3 regions of the Pragia fontium genome follow, and region 1 is predicted to be linked to each of the others. Evidence: predicted binding sites of a transcription regulator. Region 1 holds the regulator's gene; each other region holds the start of a gene.
The links. The regulator sigma-54, encoded in region 1, starts transcription at its own class of promoters, with help from an activator protein. The targets are predictions, from matches to a motif close to GTTGGCACANNTTTCGCTNT.
Positions count from the first base shown of each region.

Region 1 (8,508 bases):
GACGAGAAAGCTTCGGAATGTTATCCCCGTCGAACATGATATCGCCGCTATCCGGCGTCAATTGACCGCCGATTAGCCGCAATAATGTGGTTTTACCAATCCCTGAAGGCCCCATAATCGCAGTCACTTTGCCGCGAGGAACCGTCAGATTAATATCCTGAAAGATTGGCCGACCGTCACGGGAAAACGACATATCCCGAACTTCTACCAAATTCACTGCCGATTTGCTCATAATGTCCTTAAACTGTCAGGATGAATACTCATTCTATCCATAATAAGTATTAATATACTCTGGCTCAACACTTCACTTTATTCCCTGATATCTCAAGGTGGTGTTAACGCCGCGGTGTTGCTTTTCATCCAACGCGAATCAGAATTCGCCCGTAATCTTACCAAGATTATCTATCGTTGGCTGAAATATTCTTGCGATAATGCAGTAACCATCGCACCAAAACAACATCCATCTATTTTAGCAGCATGCTCTCACCATCCAACTAAACTGATGCAACAAAAGTATAAAATTACCGCTAAATATTACACAGGATTACACATGCTAATTGCTCTGATGTTCCTGTCTGTCGGCGTTATGTTGCTATTTTACGCAGCCGATTGTTAAGTTTTTGGTGCTATCGCCAACACCAATTCCTTCAACGCGCCCCGTTTTACTCTTGGTATGATAACAATCGGCCAGAGTAGTTCACTATCTGAGCAGGCATTTTCCATTACTCCCCGCATCAGCGGCAAAACGGAGATGATTATCGGCAATGAGTTGGGCTCAAACATCATTAACGTTTTGCTTATATTAGGATACATTGCGATAATTCAGTCGGTAAACTTACCTTGAAAACGCCCAAAGAGATAAGCCAGACCGTGGCTTTTTTATGGATAATCATCGGACTGCTCCCGTTACCCATACCGCCAGAATGAGGATGGATAACGCTACGGTGGTGGCGCGTTATTTAGGCTTGAGTGAATTGATAATAAGCCTCACAATTGTCGCTATGGGTACTAGCTTACCGGTGCTAGCAGCGCCAATCACCGATATGTATAAGCATGAAAATGACATCATGCTGGAAAATATTATCGCCGCGGCCAATTAATGCAACGATCGGGTATTGGATGACTGGCCGGTTTTATCTTTTATATTAGTGTACTGATGTATTCTGTGTACGCTTAGTATCCGCAGCGCTTATCAGATAGACGCTGTGGGATAGTTTATTGAATACAGTGAGACTGAGTAATGTCCAATTTTGATTTTCAGCAAGCAGGTAAACAGGTTCTTGATATCGAAAGAGCCGGTCTTGAACAACTCTATCAATATATTAATCAAGACTTCGAACGCGCTTGTAACATGATATTTGACTGCAAAGGCAAAGTTGTAGTGATGGGCATGGGTAAATCAGGGCATATTGGCTGCAAGATAGCCGCTTCATTCGCCAGTACCGGTACGCCCTCTTTCTTTGTGCATCCGGGTGAAGCCAGCCATGGCGATCTGGGGATGATTACCGCTGACGATATCGTCATTGCTATTTCGTATTCTGGAGAGTCCAGTGAAGTGATGGCGTTAATTCCAGTGATTAAACGCCTACAAATACCCCTCATCTGTATAACCGGTAATCCGAACAGTTCAATGGCTAAAGCGGCGAACGTTCACTTATGCATCAACGTTCCTCAGGAAGCATGTCCTTTGGGCCTTGCCCCAACTACCAGCACAACCGCCACTCTGGTGATGGGAGATGCTTTAGCCGTCGCCCTGTTGAAAGCCAAAGGGTTTACTGCTGATGATTTTGCCCTGTCCCATCCGGGGGGAGCGCTCGGCCGTAAACTGCTGTTACGCGTTAGTGATATTATGCATACGGGCGATGAAATTCCTCGAGTAACAAAAGAGGCGTCTTTGCGTGAAGCGCTGGTAGAAATTACCCGAAAAAATCTGGGTCTGACCATAATCTGCAATGATGACATGATTATTCAGGGTATATTTACCGATGGTGATTTACGCCGTGTGTTCGATCAGGGTGTCGATATCAGCCATGCTAAAATTGCCGACCTGATGACCAAAGGCGGCATTCGCGTTAGCCCCAATATGTTAGCGGTGGAAGCCCTAAACCTGATGCAATCACGCCACATTACCGCAGTTATGGTTGCCGAGGGTGACCGACTGGAAGGCGTTGTTCATATGCATGACATGCTGCGTGCTGGCGTAGTTTAAGGCAAAATAGCGGATTCCATTATTTTAGTGAAGCGTTTCAAAAGAGTATAAATATGATTAACACGTGCTATGGCGCTGTAAGCAAAGATGTTTTTCAGCGTGCCGCTAACATTCGACTGCTGATTTGTGACGTTGACGGTGTAATGTCTGACGGCCTGATTTATATGGGCAATCAGGGCGAAGAGTTAAAAGCGTTTAATGTGCGTGATGGCTACGGCATTCGCTGCCTGATCACCTCCGGTATTGATGTGGCTATTATTACCGGACGAAGCGCTAAATTAGTCGAAAACCGGGCGAAAACATTAGGAATAACCCACCTTTATCAGGGACAGTCTGATAAACTGATTGCATTCAGCAAAATACTCCGTGAATTAGCGCTGACACCGGAGCAGATCGCCTACATTGGGGACGATCTTATTGACTGGCCAGTGATGCAAAAAGTGGGTTTAGCCGTGGCGGTGGCCGATGCCCATCCATTGCTCATACCGAAAGCCCACTATGTGACTCATATTGCCGGTGGGCGTGGTGCGGTTCGTGAGTTATGCGACTTAATTTTACAGGCACAGGATAAACTCGACGGTGCGCAAGGGTTATCAATATGAGTAAAGCAAAGCTGAGCCTGACGATTATTTTGACGTTAATTGCCTTGGGATTGATTGGTTGGAATCTGACTGATTTTAAAGGAAAAAAAATAACTATTCCGCCAGATGATAAAGAGCCAACTTACCAGACCCAACAAATGGTCACTATAGTGTACAATCCAGAAGGTCAGCTCAGCTATAAACTGACCGCTGAGGATGTAAAATACTATGCGGCACCAGAAGATACCTGGTTCACCAAACCCGTAATGATTATGTACGATAAAGACCATGTCGCTACCTGGTCGGTGCGCTCAGATCGCGCTAAGCTGACAAAAGAAAGAATGCTCTATCTTTATGACAATGTGGAGGTCAACAGTCTGACAACCACATCGCAGCTGGAAAGAATAAAAACTAACAGTGCTGAAGTTAACCTGATTACGCAGGATATCAGCTCTGATGACAACGTGACTCTGTACGGAGCAAATTTTACCTCCGAAGGAATGAAAATGCGTGGTAACCTGCGCAATAAAACAGCGAAGCTGATTGAAAAGGTAAAAACCTATTATGAAGTTCAACCAAGAGCCGGTCATGCCACTAATCCATAACCGTAAAGGCATCGTTAATACTGTGATAGCCGGCGTTCTTCTGGTTTCCAGCGCCTCTGCTTTTGCATTAAAAGATGATACCAATCAACCCATTAATATTACTTCAGCCCAGCAATCGCTGGATATGAACGGGAATATCGTCACTTTCACCGGTGAGGTTGTTGTTAAACAGGGCTCCATTGATATCCGTGCGGATAAAGTGGTCGTCACTCGCTCTGAAGGCGATAAAGGTAAAGAAGTGGTGGAAGCCTTTGGTAATCCAGTCACCTTTTACCAAATGCAAGACAGCGGTAAGCCAGTCAAAGGGCATGGCGCTAAACTTCGTTACGAGCTCGCCAATGACTTTGTTGACTTAACCGGTAATGCCTATCTGGAACAATTGGATAGCAACGTTAAGGGCGACAGAATTACTTACAAAGTGAAGGATCAAAAGATGGAAGCGTTTAGTAATAAAGGAAAACGCGTCACTACCGTATTGGTACCATCTCAGCTCCAGAAGAAAGACTAATTATTTTTAACAGCAATCAGATAACAAGAGTAAACAACAGCGCATGGCAACATTAACAGCAGAGAATTTGGCCAAAGCCTACAAAGGTCGCCGGGTTGTAGAAGATGTCAGCCTGACCGTAAACTCCGGAGAAATCGTTGGTTTACTCGGTCCTAACGGTGCAGGTAAAACCACTACCTTTTATATGGTGGTCGGTATCGTTCAGCGTGATGCTGGTTCAATTTTCATCGATGGTGAAGATATTAGCCTGCTCCCTCTGCATGCTCGTGCCCGTCGGGGTATCGGTTATTTACCACAGGAAGCCTCGATCTTCCGTCGCCTGAGTGTGTATGACAATCTGATGGCCGTGCTGCAAATTCGCAACGACCTCTCCAGCGAACAGCGAGAAGATCGCGCTAACGAGCTGCTGGAAGAGTTCCACATTGAGCACTTACGTAAAAGCCTGGGGCAATCCCTCTCTGGTGGTGAACGCCGTCGAGTAGAGATCGCCCGTGCGCTGGCCGCCAACCCCAAATTTATCCTGCTGGATGAACCTTTTGCCGGGGTTGACCCCATCTCGGTCATTGATATTAAAAAAATCATTGAACATCTACGGGATAGCGGACTTGGCGTATTAATTACCGACCATAACGTGCGCGAAACGTTAGACGTATGTGAACGCGCTTATATTGTGAGTCAGGGTCACCTCATCGCTCACGGAACGCCATCCTCCATTCTGGAAGATGAGCATGTTAAACGGGTTTACTTAGGTAATGAGTTCCGGCTTTAGTCATCGAGATATCCACTCACGGTCGGAATAAAGGACAAGAAGTGTAATATGTCACTATGAAGCAAGGTTTACAGCTCAAGCTAAGTCAGCAGTTAACAATGACTCCCCAGTTACAGCAGGCGATCCGTTTGCTGCAACTGTCGACGCTTGAACTCCAGCAGGAAATTCAAATTGCGCTGGAAAGTAACCCCTTGCTGGAACAGGACGATAACCATGATGAAATCGACTCGCCTCAAGATGTAGACCGCGAGCAACTCGATACCAGCGAAGCCTTACAGCAGTCCGATATTCCTGAGGATTTACCCCTTGATGCCTCGTGGGATGAAGTCTATACCGCAGGAACGCCTTCCGGTACCCATAACGACTATGGTGGTGATGAACTGCCGGTATTTCAGGGCGAAACCGTACTGACATTGCAGGATCATCTCACGTGGCAAATGGATCTCACTCCGTTCTCTGACGTGGATAAAGCCATCGCCACCGCCATTATTGATGCGGTAGACCCTACGGGTTATCTGACTGTTCCGCTGGAAGATATCTTAGAGAGCCTGGGGCTTGATGATATCGAGATGGATGAAATTGAAGCGGTTCTCAAACGTATTCAGCGTTTCGATCCCATTGGCATCGCCGCTCGCGATCTACGCGAGTGCCTGTTAGTTCAGCTTTCTCAGCTTGATGCGAAAACTCCCTATTTATCTGAAGCGCGGCAAATTGTCGATCAACATCTGACACTGTTGGCCAGCCATGACTTTCGCACGCTGATGAAGCTCGGCCGTTTAAATGAAGAGTCGCTGAAAGAAGCTATGCAGTTAATTCAGCAGCTCGATCCACGACCGGGCCAATCGATCCACGCCAGCGAATCAGAATACGTTATTCCAGATGTTCTGGTACGTAAAATTCAGTGTAAGTGGAGCGTTGAGCTCAATACTGAAAGCATGCCCCGATTAAAGATTAATCAGCATTACGCCTCAATGGCGAACGGTGATAATGCCAGCGATAATCAATATATTCGCACTAATCTACAAGATGCCAAATGGCTGATAAAAAGTCTGGAAAGTCGTAACGACACGCTACTTAGAGTGACAGAATGTATCGTGGAGCGACAGGAAGAATTCTTTGAATATGGCGCTGAACATATGAAGCCAATGGTATTGGCCGATATTGCTCAAGCCGTTGATATGCATGAATCAACCATCTCGCGCGTGACAACTCAGAAGTACTTACATAGCCCAAGAGGCATATTTGAGTTAAAATACTTCTTTTCTAGTCACGTAAATACGGACAGCGGCGGAGAAGCTTCTTCTACCGCGATTCGTGCGTTGGTTAAAAAACTGATTTCAACTGAAAATCCCGGTAAACCGCTTAGCGATAGTAAAATCGCAGATATGTTGACCGAGCAAGGGATTATTGTTGCCAGACGGACGGTAGCAAAGTACAGGGAGTCATTATCTATTCCCCCGTCAAATCAACGTAAACAATTGATCTGACTCTATGGTTCCTACAATAATGAACACGCTATCTACCATGCAATTACGCTCTATTCTGAAACTGGACAGTACACGCAGCGCCGTTCACTGCACCAGCAAAAAACGTGCTTTGGAAATCGTGAGTGAATTGGCCGCCAGCCAGCTCAATATTCCTACTAGCGTAGTCTTTGAGGCGATCCTCAGTCGCGAGCGTATGGGCAGTACCGGTATTGGTGCTGGTATTGCTATTCCACATGGAAAACTGGAAGAAGACACCACTCGTGCTATCGGCGTGTTTATCACATTAGACGCACCGATTAGTTTTGATGCAGTGGATAATCAACCCGTTGATATTTTATTTGCTCTTTTAGTCCCCGCTGAAGGGTGCCAATCTTATCTGGAAACTCTATCAGCCATTGCCCAGCGATTGGCCGATAAAACGCTGTGCCGCCAGCTACGTATGGCAAAAACGGATGAAGAAGTTTATCAGCTCTTTACGAAAGAAACCTCAGACAATGATAATTCAATGCCTGAAAATCAATCTGTTTAAAAAACAGAGTTCATGATAACGTTTATTGCGTAAAGTGCGTATGAACAGAACAACACATAATGTGTTGTATCAAGATACTAACGGTAATAATTAATAATCGTACCGCGATGACGAAAGAGGAATAGCAACATGGTGCTGATGATTGTCAGCGGCCGTTCAGGCTCAGGTAAGTCCGTTGCGCTTCGTGCGCTGGAAGATATGGGTTTTTACTGTGTCGACAATTTACCGGTTGTTTTGTTACCACAATTGGCGGAAACGCTGGCTGAACGTGGTACTTCTGCAGCAGTAAGTATCGACGTACGCAATTTGCCTGAAACACCGGAAATTCTGGAAGAAGTTCTCAATAATTTACCGGGTGATTTCTCTCCGCAGCTACTGTTTCTCGATGCCGATCGCAATACGTTAATCAGACGTTACAGCGATACCCGTCGTCTGCACCCGTTATCCAATAAGAATCTTTCTCTGGAAAGTGCCATCGATGAAGAAGATAGCCTGCTTGAGCCACTCCGTTCCAGAGCGGATCTGATCATTGATACCGCAGAGATGTCGGTACATGAACTGGCTGAAATGCTACGTACTCGTCTGTTAGGCAAACGTGAACGTGAACTGACGATGGTATTTGAGTCTTTTGGCTTTAAACACGGTATCCCCATCGATGCCGACTACGTTTTCGACGTGCGTTTTCTTCCTAACCCACACTGGGATCCTAAACTGCGCCCAATGACGGGTTTGGACAAACCGGTGGCTTCATTCCTCGATCGCCATACGGAAGTACACAACTTTATTTATCAGACTCGCAGTTACCTTGAACAATGGTTACCGATGCTGGAAACTAACAACCGCAGTTACTTAACCGTGGCTATTGGTTGTACCGGTGGTAAACACCGTTCTGTTTACGTGGCAGAACAGTTGGCGGATTATTTCCGCTCCCGTGGCAAAAATGTGCAGTCACGCCATCGCACCTTAGAAAAACGTAAGAACGACGGGAAGAATAGTCACTGATGACAAATTGGCCTTCTGCTAAGTTTGCTGATATGATTCTCGTAACGCGTTATCAATATGATAACAGCCAAAAAATAAGATGTTATATAAAAACCGGAAGCAACAAAGCGTGATCTTGATCTCTTTAATTTAGCCAGTTTTTATTAATATCAGGAAATAAATGCTCTTAGCCCCCGCATATAATCTGCGGGGGTTTTATTTTGTTTGGTATTTTTAGATACGCCGCAGACAACGATATGGCTTTTACCAACGAGACCTGCGGAATGTGAACCCCAAAAATTAGATAGGGCTTTTCTAATCAAAGAAATTATCGGAGTGATGTATGCTTAAACCCGCCATAATCATTAATGAACTGGATGCAGAGCGTATCGATATGCTGCTTGAACACCCTGAATTCGCTTCATCTCCGGTGGCTCAGGCACTTAATTCAGAAATCGATCGGGCTGAAATTGTCTCGCCTGAAGAAATTCCCGCCGACGTCGTCACCATGAACAGTCGCGTGCGGTTTCTCGATCTCAGCAATCAGGAAGAACGGACCCGTACTCTGGTCTTCCCTCAGTCCCTAAATGACAGCAATGAACAGCTTTCTGTTCTGGCGCCTATTGGCGCAGCCTTGTTAGGATTGCGTGTAGGGATGGAAATTAGCTGGCACCTGCCAAACGGCACAGTGGCCCAAATTAAGGTTCTGGAACTGATATATCAGCCAGAAGCCGCTGGCGAGTTTCGTTAAGCTACCGCCAGGGCTAAAACGGAAACCGACTTCACTCAGGAAGTCGGTTTCAGATCGTTAACGTCTGTTGTGAAAACTACTCACCGGC
Region 1 covers NZ_LR134531.1:3,401,260-3,409,767, forward strand. Annotated here, with positions in the region: gene mlaF (phospholipid ABC transporter ATP-binding protein MlaF) at 1-232, opposite strand, end outside; gene EL341_RS17825 (hypothetical protein) at 674-844, shown strand; gene EL341_RS14700 (hypothetical protein) at 882-1,100, shown strand; gene kdsD (arabinose-5-phosphate isomerase KdsD) at 1,241-2,209, shown strand; gene kdsC (3-deoxy-manno-octulosonate-8-phosphatase KdsC) at 2,263-2,811, shown strand; gene lptC (LPS export ABC transporter periplasmic protein LptC) at 2,808-3,395, shown strand; gene lptA (lipopolysaccharide ABC transporter substrate-binding protein LptA) at 3,379-3,903, shown strand; gene lptB (LPS export ABC transporter ATP-binding protein) at 3,947-4,672, shown strand; gene rpoN (RNA polymerase factor sigma-54) at 4,729-6,159, shown strand; gene ptsN (PTS IIA-like nitrogen regulatory protein PtsN) at 6,179-6,688, shown strand; gene rapZ (RNase adapter RapZ) at 6,818-7,690, shown strand; gene rnk (nucleoside diphosphate kinase regulator) at 8,013-8,420, shown strand; gene pmbA (metalloprotease PmbA) at 8,497-8,508, opposite strand, start outside.

Region 2 (8,508 bases), 1.9 Mb from region 1:
CCATTCTATTTGGTTCCACCGTTCATTCCGACTGGATGACTGGCTACTTTACTCAGTGGAAAGCCCTTCAGCATCAGGTGCTCGTGGTTTTGTTCGCGGTCAGTTCTTTACTCAAGATGGTCTGCTCGTCGCCTCAACATCCCAGGAAGGCGTGATCCGTTATCATAATGATTAATAGCAATAAATTAAAAAGAATGCTTTTAGCATCATTCTGATTAGTTAAGAAAATACGAAAAGTGAATTTTATCTTTCGCCCTTTCTATTGAGCGCTGGAATTCAGCCGACAACTGAGTGAGGGAGCACGCCCATCAAGGATGATGGGCGAGGCGCTGCTTTGCCGGGAGCAAATCAGCGCCGGTGCGTTAACCCTAACGCCCTCTGCTCGGCCACGTGCATCAACATTAATTTATTCTCTGTATTGATAGTGGACGAAACTTTCGCTGCTATAAAACTTAACTAACCCCATTCTATTTTCAGCAGCCTTTTATACCCCGGATGAAATATAATCAAAAATATCCCAGCAATATTTCCTGAAATAATAAACTATTACTCTATATCCAACCCCAAACCACCGACTAAAGTGCTAAATTTGTGATCTAATGCATATCTTCTGATGGAAACTCCCCCTAGAATACGCACGCTTCAATATTCTATTTTTCTCAGATGAGGGTTATCAATGTCGGTCAAAGACATCTCAGTATCGATGCCGGATACAGATTCAAAACTTCAGGCATCAACATGGCAAAAACAAGATACAACGTGGATGTTGGGTCTCTATGGTACGGCTATCGGCGCCGGTGTGCTTTTTCTGCCCATCAATGCTGGTTTAGGTGGCATATGGCCATTGATGATTATGCTGATCATTGCCTTTCCAATGACTTACTTTTCTCACCGCGCATTAACCCGATTTGTATTATCCGGTTCATCCCGAGGTGGTGATATCACTGAGGTGGTAGAAGAACACTTTGGCAAATTTGCTGGTGCATTAATTACCTTACTGTATTTCCTGGCTATTTATCCTATTCTGTTGGTCTATAGTGTGGGTATTACCAATACCACCATCAGCTTTATCGAAGTTCAAATGGGTATGACCGCACCACCGCGCTGGTTATTGTCAATCATCCTGATTCTTGGTCTGATGACGATTGTTCACTTCGGTCGCGATATGATAGTAAAAGCCATGAGTATTCTGGTTTATCCATTTGTCGTCGTGCTTATGCTGCTGGCTTTATATCTGATTCCACAGTGGAGTGGCGCAATCTTTGAGCAGGCGAATACCACTTTTGATGCTGCCAGTATTAAAGGATTACTGTTAACCTTATGGCTGATCATTCCAACCATGGTGTTCTCCTTTAACCACTCCCCTATCATCTCCTCTTTTGCCGTTAGCCAAAAAGAAACCTACGGTAAAAATGCAGATGAGAAAAGTGGCAGAATCTTGCGCTATGCCCATATGATGATGGTATTTACCGTCATGTTCTTTGTATTTAGCTGTGTATTAAGTCTGAGCCCGGCTAATCTGGCTGAAGCTAAAGCTCAGAATATTTCTATTCTGTCTTATCTGGCAAACCACTTCCAAACGCCATTAATTGAGTATGTTGCTCCGGTTATTGCATTTGTAGCTATCACTAAATCATTTCTGGGTCATTACCTTGGCGCGAGCGAAGGTATGCAAGGACTAATGGTTAAGTCTCTGCGTTCCAAAGGTAAACCCGTTAAGGTCAAGAGATTAGAGCAAATCACCGCGGTCTTCATGATTATTACTTGTTGGATTATCGCTACGTTAAATCCAAGTATTCTGGGTATTATCGAAACCTTGGGTGGCCCAGTTATCGCTATGATTCTGTTTATCATGCCGATGTATGCCATTCATAAAATCCCTGCTATGCAAAAATATCGCGGCCATTTCAGCAATATCTTTGTTGTCATCATGGGACTAATAGCCATTTCAGCGATTCTTTACACGCTGTTTGCCTAATAAGTTGATGTTCGTAAAAAAGACGGCATAAGCCGTCTTTTTTATTGTTAACCTAATGAGCGACAGATTATTGGTTATAGGCACTCTCACCGTGGCTATTCACATCCAGTCCTTCACGTTCCACTTCTTCCGGTACCCGTAAACCAAGCCAGTAATCAGCCATTTTATAAGCAACGTAAGCCACCAGCCCCGACCAGAGTAAGCAGACACCGATACTGGCAGCCTGAATACCGACCTGTTTTAGCATGGTCACACCTTCAGCATAACCCGTCCCACCTAAGCTAGCCGAGGTTAAAATACCGGTACCGATACAGCCAACAATGCCACAAACTCCGTGTACTCCGAACACATCACAGGTGTCATCTACTTTCAACCATGACTTAAGAACCACAACTCCCCAAAGTCCGGCAACACCTGCAATAATCCCCAGTATTAGCGCGCCCCCAATACTGACAGACCCCGCAGCAGGCGTAATAGCTACTAAGCCCGCAATACAACCAGAGCAGGCTCCCAAAAGTGAAGGCTTACCTCTAAGCATCCATTCAGCCATTAACCATGACAATACCGCACCTGCCGTTGCTGATAGGGTATTAATAAATGCCAAAGCGGCAATTTCATTAGCCCCGCTGGCTGAGCCCGCGTTAAAACCAAACCAACCAACGTATAGAATAGCCGCCCCAATAAAAACCATCGGCAAGTTATGGGGCTTAAATGCCTCACGCCCAAAGCCACTACGTTTACCCAGCATATAAGCACCCACCAACGCCGCAATTGCCGCATTGATATGCACTACTGTTCCACCGGCAAAATCAATGGCGCCCAGTTTAAATAGGTATCCACCGCCCCAGACCATATGAGCCATCGGTAAATAAGCCAACGTAAACCATATAAATACAAACAGCATAACCGCAGAAAAACGGATTCGTTCGGCAAAACCACCAACGATTAATCCCACGGTAATGCAGGCAAACGATCCCTGAAAAGCCACGTGAATGAGTTTATAAAATGTGCCGGTTACGTCCGTCAGGTGGATATCTTTCAACAATAGTCCGTTGAAATTACCGAAAAAATCATTTCCCACACCAAAGGCCAAGCTATAACCGTAAATCACCCAAAGTACGCTGACTAAAGAGAAAGTAGCCATCACTTGAGTTAACAGAGAAAGCACGTTTTTTGAACGTAATAAACCACCATAAAACAGGGCGATACCTGGAATACACATAAACAGTACTAATGCAGTACTGATCATCATAAAACCGTTGTCAGCCTTATCGGCTACATTTTCAGCCGCCATGGTCACTTCTGGAAATATGGCCGATGCACTCAGCATCACTGTGGATAAAAATCTTTTCATGTTATTCCATCCTTTCCAAAATTGAGTCTATAAGTGAATTACAGCGCGTCTTCATCAGTTTCACCGGTGCGGATACGAACGACCCGTTGCAACTCGGTCACAAATATTTTTCCATCGCCAATTTTCCCGGTGTAGGCTGACTGGGTGATGGCCTCTATTGCGCCTTCAACTTGATCGTCAGACATCGCGATGTCTATCTTCATCTTGGGTAAAAAATTCACACTGTACTCGGCACCGCGGTAAAGCTCAGCATGCCCCTTTTGTCGCCCAAATCCTTTCACCTCAGTAACCGTTAATCCCTGAATGCCTATTGAAGATAAGGCTTCGCGTACATCTTCTAACTTGAAGGGTTTAATCACCACCGTGACCAGTTTCATATGCCTCTCCTCAGATTCAAACCAACGGTTAAAAACAATTTACTGACAAATAGCTAACAAACATGCAAAAGCAAGTTACATGCCAATATATAAAAAAATGTTCGTTTTAATTAAAAAGAGTAGATCGAATAAATAAATTGCGGCTTAAATTGGAGAGTGATCGAGGGAAATAATCTTGTGCCATGCTGATATTTCAGGCAATGATGGTATATCACTAAAGTGGAAAGCTGACTTAACGTTGCGAAATGAAAAAATAAACACTCAGGTATTATTTTACGGGTTAGATAACTATGACGTTGAATAAATCATAAACCAAATTCATTAAACATCGTTACGCACTAAAATAGTGCTTAATAGATAAATTATGATGCAACGATTTTCAATTCACTCAACGATAATCCTTTTTTACCAAGCTAAAATGCAAAAACCCCGAGACCGGGGTTTTTATTACGCAATAAACAAACCTGATATTAAGCTGACGGAGTACCAGCCGGCTGTTGGCTTTCTGATTTAGCTTTAACCTGCTTTTTATGCTGTTTAGCTTTATGAGCAGTTTTATGTTTAGTAACCGATGCGTGTTGTACATCTTTAACGGGTTGTGTAGCTGTGCTAGCAGCAAATGCTGATCCAGACAGAACAAACATTGCGGCTACGGCCAACGGAAGTAATTTTTTCATTTGGTACACCTTGGATATCAGTTAATGATTCTAATTACTTAGCAGCAGCGTCTTTAGCTGGCTGTTTAGTTTCTGACTTAGCTGTTACATGCTTTTTATGCTGCTTAGCTTTTTCACCTGCTTTGTGTTGCGTAGCTGAAACTGGCTGAGCTTCAGTTTTAACCGGAGCAGCAGTTGTCTCAGCAGCGAATACAGAACCAGAAAGTACGAACATTGAAGCGATTGCTAAAGGTAATAATTTTTTCATTTGGTATATCCTCAGGATTGTTAACTTACATTGCGTTTAATATTCAGCATGCAGTGATAGACCGAATGCTAATTTGATTTAGCTTCACATAACGTTTCTGTTAAATCTGAAGTAGATACTAGACCGAATTCTGTCAGCGATCGTAAGACCTGAGTAATTGGATTGTAAATTAAGTGTAACAAGAAAAAATAATATTTTGTTTTCAAGTTAAGATAAAAAATATAAATAGATTCAATTAATAACAATATTTCCCCTTAACAATATTGTTATAAAATAACTGGTCTAATCACATTATTAAGCGCCTCATTTTTCTAATAAGAGTAAAAATTGAAAAATGTTATCTGATGATTTATAAAGAAAAAAATAAACGTTATTCGATGAGTCTTTATTATATGAATTGTAAATACATTAATAATTTGTCGATGATTTTAATTTAAACTCAGATTGTCAAAATCCAAAAACAGTGGATCGAAATCACAACAATACATTAACAAAAGAGTAATGATATTGTTTTGCATTCCCAATAGGGCATAGCACAATATTTCCGGCTCAATAGAGCCGGGGAAAATTGAAAAAAATAGATAAAAAAATCAGAGAGGCGCTTCCAACTCCGTAGCGGCCAACTGCAATTGATGCATCTGATAATAACGTCCCTTTTGCGCCAGCAACTGCTGATGATTGCCTGACTCAACAATTTCACCTCGGTTGAGTACTACAATTTGATCGGCATCCACAATGGTTGAAAGACGATGGGCAATCACAACCAGCGTCGTTTTATGACGAATGGCACTTAATGCACGGTGGATTGCCTGCTCAGTTCCGGAATCTATATTCGCCGTGGCCTCATCCAATATCAGGATTTGCGGTGTTTGAACCAGCACTCTGGCTAACGCCAACAATTGCTTCTGCCCTACGGATAGGTTATTACCCTGTTCACCAAATACAGTATGAATGCCCTTAGGCATCTCTTTTACCAGCGGTTCTAACTGAGAAATCTGTAACGCCTGCCAGACTTGTTCTTCACTGATATCACGACCCAAAGCAATATTGGCATATACCGTATCCGCCAACACCACGGGATCTTGCTGCACCATGGCGACACCACTACGTAATACCTGATGGCTCAGCGTTTTCAAGGGACGATCGTCAAGATAAATCTCGCCGCTAACCAAGGGATAATACCCCATCAGCAAATTCGCCAGCGTACTTTTACCGCTCCCGGTATGCCCCACTAACGCAATAAAATGACGCGATGGAACCTGTAGATTAATATCTTTCAACACCGTCTTAGACGGGTTGTAAGCGAAGTCCACATGATTAATCTCTACCTTACCTGAAGCCAATGGACGAAGATCATCACCATACTGCTGCTGCTCGCCATCCATCAGTTCAAAAATTCGCTCACCCGCTACCACCGCCTGCTGTAACATGGCCTGCTGAGATGCCAATTCGATTAATGGCTCATTTAATCGGGATAAATAGTTAATAAAGGCATACAGCACGCCAACACCAATGGCCCCTTCCTGACTGAAGCCAAACAGCATCAATAAACCACTTAGCACCAGCGCAGAAATTAAACTCAGCAATGGTCGCAATAGTAGACTTTCCAGCCTTAACGTCTTAAGGCGCATCAAATAATGCACATGGCTTGTCTCTCCAAGCTTCTCGCCAAAACGCCCCTGCTGGCGAAACTGCTGTAAAACAACCATCCCGCTGATAGCCTCGTTAAAACCGTTATTAATATCCGCTAACAGGCTTCGTACCTGACGAATAATAGGAGTACTGTGACGTTGATAAAGTCCCATCAGAATCAATACAACCGGGAACATCATCATTGCCACCAATGCCATCCGCCAGTTCAGGCTAAACATCGCAATCAGCATCGCGCTGATTAACGCGGCACTACGCAATACTGTGGCAACAACCGTCACATAGAGATCTTTAATTACTTCGGTATCGTTGGTCACTTTTGAGATTAATTGACCAACCGGCTGTGTATCAAACACCGCGATTGGCTGTTTAAGTGCCGCATCCATGACATCGCTACGAATCGTCTGAACAACCCCTACTGAGGCACGATTAAACAACAACGCCTGATTATAGCGCAGGGTAGCCGCCAAAATTTGTAACAGTAGAAACACCACCGCTAACCCGATAACTTTACCGGTCGGCATACTGTTTTTGGCCACCATATTATCGATAAAATAGCTGATCAAGACCGGGCCACATACCTCAGCCCCAGCCGCTAACCACAGTAATATCGCCGCCAACGTCAATGGACGTCGATAAGGTAAGCCATAGGAAAGTAAACGTTTTAACGTCGGCCAAAGCTGGCGGAATTTATGATTGCTATCCGTATTCATATCACTCATCCAGTGCCGCTTCCAATTGCTGATAACGATACATATTACGATACCATCCCATCTGTTCAGCCAGTTCAGAATGCGTGCCTCGCTGGGCTACTTTTCCATCCTGCAACACCAGTATTTCACTGGCATGCAATAGTCCGGAAAGCCGATGGGCGCTGATAATCAGCGTACGATTTTGTCCCCAGCCACGTAAATTTTGCAAAATTTGATATTCGGTCCGCCCGTCAACGGCAGATAAAGCATCATCCAAAATCAGAATTTCACTTTCCATCAGTAACGCTCTGGCGATGGCTATCCGCTGTTTCTGACCACCTGACAACATCACGCCCCGCTCTCCAACTTCAGTCTGATAGCCTTGGGACAAATTCAAAATATCTTCATGAACGCAGGCCAGTGCAGCCGCATGTTCTATCTCGTCTTGTGATACCGATGGGTTACCCAAGGCAATATTTTCAGCAATACTGGCAGAAAACAGGAACGGCATTTGACTGACGACCGACATTCGTGCGCGCCATTCATCCAGTTTAATTTGGCTAAGAGGCAGCGAGTGATAACAAATTTCACCTTGCGTTACATCGAACTGACGTTGAATCAGCGCCAGCAACGTACTCTTGCCTGAACCAGTGGGGCCGCATAACCCCAGAGTTTTTCCCGGTTCCAAACGAGCCTGAATATTTTCCAATACCGGTTTTTCCGCCGGTGGATAATCAAAGCGAATAATATTGAGTTCCAGCACTCCACGCCCTGGCGGTAAAGACAGTTCGCCATCGACCACTTCTGGGGCTTCTGTTAACAAACTAGCTATACGGCTATAGGCAGCGCTACCGCGTTCAACAATATTAAACATCCACGCCAGCGCCAGCATAGGCCAAATCATCAACCCTAAATACATCACAAAGCTGGTTAGCTGTCCTAGCGTCAGTTGGTTATTAATCACCATCCAGCTTCCGCCCCCGATTGCCAGCATATTGGCACAGGCAACCGCCAGATAAATAGTTGGATCAAAGCGGGCATCCACTTTCGCCACATGCATGTTCTTATTACCAGCATCGATGGCTACGTCAGAAAATAGTTTTGATTGATAATTTTCCAACCCAAAGGCTTTAATCATCCGGATACTGGTTAAGCTTTCCTGAGTACGATCGTTTAATAAAGAGAACGCGGCCTGAGCCACGCGAAAACGATTATACAGTTCATCACCATAGCGCTTGATAAAGATCGCCATAATGGGCATCGGCAGTAGGGATAGCAGCGTGAGTTGCCAACTGATTTCAATACTCATGATAATGAGTACCGCACACCCCATCACCAAAGAATCCACCAGCGTTAGCACGCCTTCTCCCGCGGCAAACACCACTCGATCAACATCATTGGTGGCGCGAGCAATTAAGTCACCCGTCCGGTGACGCAAATAAAAATTGGGGTGTTGGCGACTAAGCTGATTATAGAAATTATTACGTAATTTAACCGCGAGTAGATAAGAGGCACCAAACAATAAGATACGCC
Region 2 covers NZ_LR134531.1:1,249,457-1,257,964, reverse strand. Annotated here, with positions in the region: gene tesB (acyl-CoA thioesterase II) at 1-175, shown strand, start outside; gene EL341_RS05280 (serine/threonine transporter) at 677-1,978, shown strand; gene amtB (ammonium transporter AmtB) at 2,046-3,332, opposite strand; gene glnK (P-II family nitrogen regulator) at 3,371-3,709, opposite strand; gene EL341_RS05265 (hypothetical protein) at 4,180-4,386, opposite strand; gene EL341_RS05260 (hypothetical protein) at 4,421-4,633, opposite strand; gene EL341_RS05255 (SmdB family multidrug efflux ABC transporter permease/ATP-binding protein) at 5,224-6,996, opposite strand; gene EL341_RS05250 (SmdA family multidrug ABC transporter permease/ATP-binding protein) at 6,998-8,508, opposite strand, start outside.
Region 2: the regulator sigma-54 is predicted to act here: its motif matches at 3,777-3,796, upstream of glnK (P-II family nitrogen regulator).

Region 3 (8,508 bases), 1.1 Mb from region 1:
AATGGCTGGCGCAGTGAAGGCGAGTATGTATTCAAGAAGAAAAGCGAATATACCAGCGGTTCAACCACCTTTGCCAGCAGTTATAATCACCATAAAGTCGAAGCGCAGCGCCTGATGCTCAATGTGTTTCGCGACTACGAGTTAGGCTATAACGTTTCGGTGTATGGCACGCTGGGTCTGGGTGTGGCCAAAGTAAAATCTGAAGGTTGGCAGGGCAATACCTCTCGTCAGTATGCATCCAGCACGCAAAATAATCTGGCTTATTCAGCAGGGGCGGGGATCAGCTACACCGCTCTGGAGCGCATCAGTGTTGATTTAGGCTATCGCTATGTCGATATGGGCAAAATTGAAAGTGGTTACAATAACTTCACCAATGCCCGTGGTTTGAAAGACGAACAAATGAAAGCACGTTTGGTTTCAAGTGAGGTTACTTTAGGTATGCGTTACCTGTTCTAATTTATCTTAGCTTGGATCATTGCCTCTGCCCGGTGGCAGAGGCAATGAATAGCGCTTATTCCTTCGAGTTTTTCTGCTCAACACCCGGCTGTTTCATCTGTAAAAAACGGTATTTGGGTTCTTCAATCTTTTTCCGCCATGTCGGTGAACATAGCCAACATAACAGTGACAGTACCAGCAGAACTGACATCACAATCACGACGATAGTTAACATCTATTTTCTCCAAATCAGGGATGAGTATTCGCCGCTTTTTCTGGCTGATGTAAAGAACGAACATAGCTGGCAAGTGCCGCTCGTTGCGCCGCGCTCATCGTAGGGAAAGGTGGCATCGCGGTTCCCGGTACGCCTTGACGGAGCACACGATCGATCTCTTGTGCGTCCGGCTGTTGATGCAGAAAATCAAACGGAGCCGGTTTATACAGCGCCGCCGCCGGACCTTGGCCGTCGCCATTTACCCCGTGGCAACTGGTACAGTTATTCGCAAATAACTCAGCGCCCTGAGCGATGCTGGCGGTGCTGAGTGCTTTGTTATCCGCTTTCGTCCGTAAGGTGGTTAACCAAGCGTAGATATCGGCAACCTGCTGTGGCGAGAGATCACGCCAGGCCGGCATGGATGAACCCGCGACGCCATTATGCAGAATAGTCGCGAAAGCCAGTGGATCATAACTAAAGGCAGTGAGATTGGTTGGTCGCGGCAGTAGGCTACGGGCTGCGACAGAATTCCCATCCGCCTGAGCACCGTGGCAGGCGGAACAATAGTTATTCCAGTCAGTTTGTCCGCGCTGTTGGTCGCCGGTCGGCAGGGTGAGCGTAGTTAATACATCACCGGAGGCACCCTTGAGCGTACGCGCTGGATTAGCTTGAATCTGATGAAGTTCACCGGGCGCATGCGCCCGGTGAACCGCTATGATGTTAGGTTTTATCTATGAGATCGGACTTAAAGGTCTAGTCTATTTTTCGTGCTAACAGCGTTGCAAAACGTAGGGTTAGGCGGTTACCGTCGGAATCAGTTTTATGTAGCTGACCGACATCTTCGTTATATTTAACGATTTGCCAATTCTGATAGTACCTTTTTAATTCATCCGGCTGGAAGGTAAAAGGGAATGGCATTGGACATGGATAGTCTTCGGTATCCATGGCGGCAACAATTAAGTTATATCCCCCGATTACGGTACACTTTTGCATGTTATCGATTAATGCAGGGATCCTGTCCGGATGAAGAAACATCAATACCACGGTAGAGAGAATAAAATCGTAGTGACCGGCAAAATCGATACGGTTTAAATCGTTCACGCTAGCGGTAATATTTGATAGATTTTCTTGCTGTATCAAGTTATTAAGGTCATCAATGCTGGTGGAATGATTATCCCAAGCGCTGACCTCAAACCCCTTGAGATTTAAGTAGAGCGCATTACGGCCACGACCACAGCCTAAATCCAGCGCTTTACCTGGAGGGATCAGCTTCACGGCTTCAACCACTTCAGAGTGGGTCTGAGTCAACTGATATTTTTTACTAAAATACTCTTCAGCGGTGCAGTAAAAGGCTAACTGACACTGCATATCTTCGGAGTAGGAAGCAATCCGATGCCACTGTTGGGGCTCAACAAAAGGCGTATCGCTCTCGGGAGTAAAAACCAGTGTCTCGGTAGTTTCACCGGATTCGGTCATGATGGCGAAATTTAAGCTGCCTTCTAGTATCGTTAATTTAGCCCAAGTTCCGGGCTTAGTGTTGTGTTGCCGGGTAAAGCTTACCGGCAGATTTTTACTATTCCATACGGGCATGGTTTTATAACATAATAATTCTTTCATAGGTGACATCCTGTTTCCCCGTCCAGGGGCGCGATAATTAAAAAGTCAGCTCACGTAATAAGATAAAAGCCTGTGACGTATGGCTTTCACTGGTGATAAAAGCGCGAAGTTGCTGTAAACGATCGAAACCTCGAGCAACCATTCCAGAATGACTCAACGCTATTTCCCAATTGAGATCTTGGCGATGGGTTTCACCGGCTAAAAACAGCGGTAGGTCAGGGGTTTTTACTTTGGTCAGCATGTTTGGCAGCCGTAATTTCTCCGTTGCACCCAGTAGATTTTTCGCCAGCGTTATGGCTGCCAATTGAATTGGTTGCAGAAAAGGCTGCACTTTGCCTTCCACTTCGGCGCAATCGCCCAGAGCATAAATATCAGTATCTGAGGTTTGTAATTGGCTATTAACCTGAATACCGCAATCTGTAGCTAATCCGGCTGCGGTAGCCAGTGAAATATTAGGTTTAAGGCCAATGGCAGCAATAACGGCATCCACGTTAGTGACGAGTCCGTTACGTAGCGTCGCTTTAATGCCATTAGTGGTTTTTTCTATGCTGGTAAGTTCATTATTCAGGGCTAGCTGAATCCCTATTTGGCTAAATTTATGGGTTAAACGGCTGCTGAGTTCTGCCGGCATAACCAGAGATAGTAAGCTATGAGCACGGTCAACTAATATCACTTGTTTACCCGCACGCTGTAGATCCATCGCCAGTTCACTACCTATCAGACCGGCGCCCAGTACCATGACTTTTTCTGCTGTCTGCAACCGATCCTGATGTTGTCGGTATTCATCCTGACTGTTGAAGGTGATTATCGAATCGTCTCCCGAAACAGAGGGGACGATAGCCTGTGCACCGGTTGCCAACACCAGCTTTTGATAGCTGATGTGCTGATTGCCGCATACTATCTGTTTAATATGACGATCAATCATGGTTACCCGCGTGTTGGCATACAGCGTGATATTATTTTCCTGAGCAAATTGTTCTGCTGATTGACGCGTTAGGTCATCAGCACACTGTTTCAAACTGAATACATGGCTTAAATCCGGTTTGTTGTATTCATCACAGTTGTCTGCCGCAATTAAGGTAATGGCTACCTGCTTATTGAGCCTGCGGATATTTTTCACCAGTTGGCGCGCAGCAAAACCGGAACCAATAATAACAAGATTATTTTCCATTATGTCCTCCGTTACATTGGATCAAAGACTGATTTACCCAATGCGCAAGCAGGGCATAGGAATGATTCTGGTACATCGGACCATGAGGTTCCTGGTGCTACGTTTTGTAGCGGTTCGCCCAGCGCAGGGTCATAAACCCACTGACAAACGCTGCATATCATACAAACGCCATCACTGGCCGCCGTTATTTCAGATTTATTGGCGTTGTTGGCCGATGAAATTAATGGCGCTGGAGTGTTTAGCGGGTGCAGCGCCCATTCCCGGGCAATTTTACCGCCGTGCTCGCGACATTCTTCCAGTGCACTACAGTCAGGACGCCATTTAGCTTTAAGAGAGAGGGATATATTAAATCCGGCATCCATCAAACGTGTTTGAATACGATCGACGGCACCGCCGGTCCAGCCAAAACTGCCAAAAGCGGAAGCTCTTTTATGACGAAAGCGCAAACCGGCCAGTTCTTCCAGCATACCGGCAACTTTGGGCATCATAACGTTATTCATGGTTGATGAACCGACCAGTACACCTTTGGAACGGAATATCTGAGTTAATATCTCGTTTTTATCGTGGCGGGAAATATTATAGATTTTTACCGCCACTGCCGGATCAGTTTCATGAATCCCCTGAGCAATGGCATCAGCCATCATGCGGGTATTAGAAGACATGGTATCGTAGAAAATAGTGATGCGATCTTCCTGATAATCCGCCGCCCACTCGAGATATTTTTCTACAATTTGGGTTGGGTTCTTACGCCATACAATACCGTGCGATGTCGCGATCATGGATACCGGCAAATTAAAACCGAGAATTTCATGAATTTTAGGTGCGACGAGCGGGCTAAAAGGCGTCAGGATATTGGCATAGTAACGGATACACTGTTCATACAGTTCAGTCTGATCGACTTCATCGTTAAACAGGTGTTCATCGCAATAGTGCTGACCGAAAGCATCATTACTGAATAACACCGCGTCTTCGGTCATATAGGTCATCATGCTATCAGGCCAGTGCAGCATTGGTGTTTCGACAAAAATCAGCTGCTTGCCATTGCCAATATCCAGCGAATCGCCGGTTTTCACCGTGTGGAAATTCCATTCAGGATGGTGATGGTGGCCATTGATCGAGTCGATAGCATTGGTGGTGCAATAAATAGGGGTATTAGGGATTCGAGCCATCAGCTCGCTTAATGCGCCCGCGTGGTCTTCTTCTGCATGGTTGATAATGATGTAGTCGAGAGTATTAAGATCGATTTCTTGCTCCAGATTAGCGACAAAATCCCGGCTAAATTTCTTATCTACGGTATCAATCAGTACATTTTTACCTTCACGGATCAGATAGCTGTTATAGCTGCTCCCTTGAGTCGTTTGGTATTCCGTGCCGTGAAAATCACGCACTTCCCAGTCCCTTTGTCCAACCCAACTGATATTGTTTTTAACTTGAATCGCCATGGTGGTTTCCTAAATTAACATTAAATGGTTTCCTTCTATGGTTATTGCAAACTACATGCCAACTATTATTTAATTGATTTTTATAATAATTAAAAAGCTATTAGTCATTTTGACAATGCAGTATGATTGTCAAAATGACTATAACTGTGTCGAAATGACAAATTATGAACTTATCAATTCAATCTTTGGCTAATATTGCAATCGAATTACAGCATGGGCTGTCCGGGCAAGATCGTTTTCAACGGTTGATTAGCAGCGTAAGAGAGCTATTACAGTGCGATGCATCGGCATTATTACGCTATGAAAATCAGCAGTTCAGGCCGTTAGCTATCGACGGTTTATCACCGGATGTTCTCGGTCGGCGATTTGCTCTTTCAGCTCATCCCCGACTGGAAGCCATTGCCCGTGCCGGTAACGTGGTACGTTTCCCGGCCGATAGCCATTTACCCGATCCTTATGATGGTTTGATACCCGGTCACGATGAGCTTAAAGTTCATGCCTGTGTAGGATTACCTCTGTTTGCCGATCAGGAATTAATCGGTGCATTGACGTTTGACAGCCTGAATCCGGCGCAGTTTGACATATTCAGTGATGAGGAGCTTTGGTTGATCGGTGCTTTAGCATCGTCAGCGCTAAACAATGCGCTTTTGGTTTCTATGTTGGAAAAACAGGCGCTGCCCACCTCTGGTGAGGCCGATCTCAGAAAACAGAGTGTGTATCGCGCCGATGAGGAGATGGTGGGGCTTTCTAAACCAATGCAGCAGCTTCAGCATGAGATTAATGTGGTTGCCAGCTCAGAGCTGAATGTGTTGATTACCGGTGAAACGGGAGTCGGTAAAGAACTGGTGGCTAATGCGGTACACCGTTTATCGCCTCGAGCGGCTAAACCCATGGTGTATTTGAACTGTGCGGCATTGCCTGAAAGCGTAGCGGAAAGTGAGCTGTTTGGTCATGTTAAAGGTGCGTTTACCGGAGCGATACATAACCGAACCGGTAAGTTTGAAATGGCGGATAACAGCACGTTATTTCTGGATGAGCTCGGTGAGCTGTCGCTGGTACTTCAGGCTAAACTCTTGCGGGTGATTCAATATGGCGATTTGCAACGGGTAGGGGAAGATAGTACCAAGCGGGTTAATGTACGAATTCTTGCTGCAACCAACTGTGACCTCAAGCAAGCGGTGGTTGAGGGGCGTTTTCGAGTCGATCTTTTTCATCGCTTAAGCGTATTTCCGCTTTATGTTCCGCCATTGCGGGACAGAAAAGGTGATGTTGTGTTATTGGCGGGATTCTTTGTCGAGCAGATTCGCAATAAATTGGGGCTAACACAGCTTAGCCTTCCCCCAGATACGCTTGCCATGTTGGAAAGTTATAACTGGCCGGGTAACGTACGTGAGATGAGACATGCCATTGAACGAGCGGCCGTTTTAGCCAGAGCGGCACAAAATCAAAGTGAGGTGTTACTGTATCGCTATCTGTTTAATTTACCGATATCTGAGTGTAAAGAAGAGACAAAAAGTAGCGTTACAGCGACGGTAGATGCCCCATTATCATTAAATCTTCAGCAGGTGACACAGGACTTTCAACGCCGGACTATCGCTAAAACATTGCAGGATAATCAGATGAACTGGTCCGCCAGTGCAAGAGCGTTAGGCCTTGATGTCGGCAATTTGCATCGCTTAGCAAAACGACTGGGAATGAAGGCATAGCGTTAGCAAGTATCTTACGGTGGCCTAAACCGAGTTTGCTATATTGATAACGGTGCTATTATAACTGTCATTGATCCTTTAAGGGTTCAGACTACCGGTTCACATACCAAGAACAAGCGCCACATTGTGAATCTGACTGGAGATTGCCTGCAGATTTTAGATGGATTTTTATTTCTGTTGCTATGGCAATGGCTACACTCATGTAAGGTCCCGCTATGTGTAAAAATACCACAGTAAAACACGCCCCTTTCGGTACGCTGCTGGGTTATGCGCCCGGCGGCGTAGCCATTTACTCCTCGGATTATGATTCGATAGAAAATCTGGATAAGCTTGATGACGCTTCATTTAGAAGCTATCGAGATAATGAGTATATGGGCTATAAGTGGCAGTGCGTCGAGTTTGCCCGTCGTTTTCTTTACCTTAACTACGGAACGGTCTTTACCGATGTCAGAATGGCCTATGAGATCTTCTCATTGCGCTATTTACGTCAGGTAGTAAACGATAATATTCTGCCTCTGCAAGCGTTTGCCAACGGCTGTGAACGATTGCCGGTCGCGGGGTCTTTGTTGATCTGGCAGCAGGGCGGTGAATTTGAACATACCGGGCACGTGGCGATCATCACTCAGGTACTGGCCGATCGGGTACGAGTGGTGGAGCAGAATGTGAGCCACAGTCCGTTACCGGCGGGACAGCAGTGGACGCGTGAATTAGCACTGATTCATCAGGATGGAAAATACTTTATTCAGGACAGTTTTGACGATACTGAAATTCTGGGCTGGATGATCCAGACCGAGGACAGCCAATACAGTCTACCGCAGCCGCAGATCTCGGCACCTTATCTGACCATTCATAGCGAACGTGTTGCCAATCAAGGGCAGTTTAACGGTGCATGGCTGAACGAACAGGACTCACTGGAACATGCCTATATACAATCGAACCATGGGCATGTGTTTAACGCCGATCCATACCGCTATTTTACTATTTCCCAAAGTGCTGAGCAGGAGTTGATTCATGCGACCAACGAATTGCATCTCATGTATTTACACGCCACCGATAAAGTGTTGAAAGATGACAATCTGTTGGCGCTGTTTGATATTCCTGAAGCACTGTGGCCTCGACTGAGGTTGTCATGGCAGCGCCGTCGCCATCATATGATCACCGGGCGTCTTGATTTTTGCATGGATGAGCGCGGTCTTAAAGTGTATGAATACAATGCTGATTCCGCCTCCTGTCATGCCGAAACCGGGTTGATACTTGGAAAATGGGCGCAGCAGGCCGGAGGTGTACTGGGCGACGATCCGGGAAGATATCTGCTTGATGCGCTAGCGGATGCCTGGAAGCATAGCGATGCACGACCATTTGTTCATATCCTTCAGGATCATGACGATGAGGAGAGCTATCACGCTCAGTTTATGCAGCGAGCACTAACCAAGGCGGGCTTCGCCAGTAAAATCCTGCACGGTCTGGATGAACTACAGTGGGAATCCGCCGGTTTATTAGTAGATGGCGATAATCGACCAGTGAACTGCGTTTGGAAAACTTGGGCATGGGAAACCGCATTGGAGCAGTTGCGGGTAGAGAGCGAGGAAGATCACGCCGCGCTGCCTATTCGCACCGGACATCCGAAAAATAATGTACGGCTGATTGATGTGCTGTTGCGCCCTGAAGTGATGGTATTTGAGCCGCTGTGGACGGTTATCCCCAGTAATAAAGCGATTTTGCCGGTGCTCTGGTCGCTGTTCCCACATCATCGTTACCTGCTGGATGCGGATTTTGAGCTGAACGCGGAACTGGAGCAGAGTGGGTATGCAGTCAAGCCGATTGCCGGACGCTGTGGTAATAATATCGGACTGATTAGTCACGATGAGCAGGTGTTGGATGAAACCTCCGGAAAATTCGCCGGACAGAAAAATATCTACCAGC
Region 3 covers NZ_LR134531.1:2,260,521-2,269,028, reverse strand. Annotated here, with positions in the region: gene EL341_RS09825 (outer membrane protein) at 1-456, shown strand, start outside; gene EL341_RS17615 (hypothetical protein) at 512-670, opposite strand; gene EL341_RS09820 (c-type cytochrome) at 685-1,260, opposite strand; gene tehB (SAM-dependent methyltransferase TehB) at 1,403-2,266, opposite strand; gene norW (NADH:flavorubredoxin reductase NorW) at 2,304-3,437, opposite strand; gene norV (anaerobic nitric oxide reductase flavorubredoxin) at 3,449-4,879, opposite strand; gene norR (nitric oxide reductase transcriptional regulator NorR) at 5,044-6,585, shown strand; gene gss (bifunctional glutathionylspermidine amidase/synthase) at 6,801-8,508, shown strand, end outside.
Region 3: the regulator sigma-54 is predicted to act here: its motif matches at 4,923-4,942, upstream of norV (anaerobic nitric oxide reductase flavorubredoxin).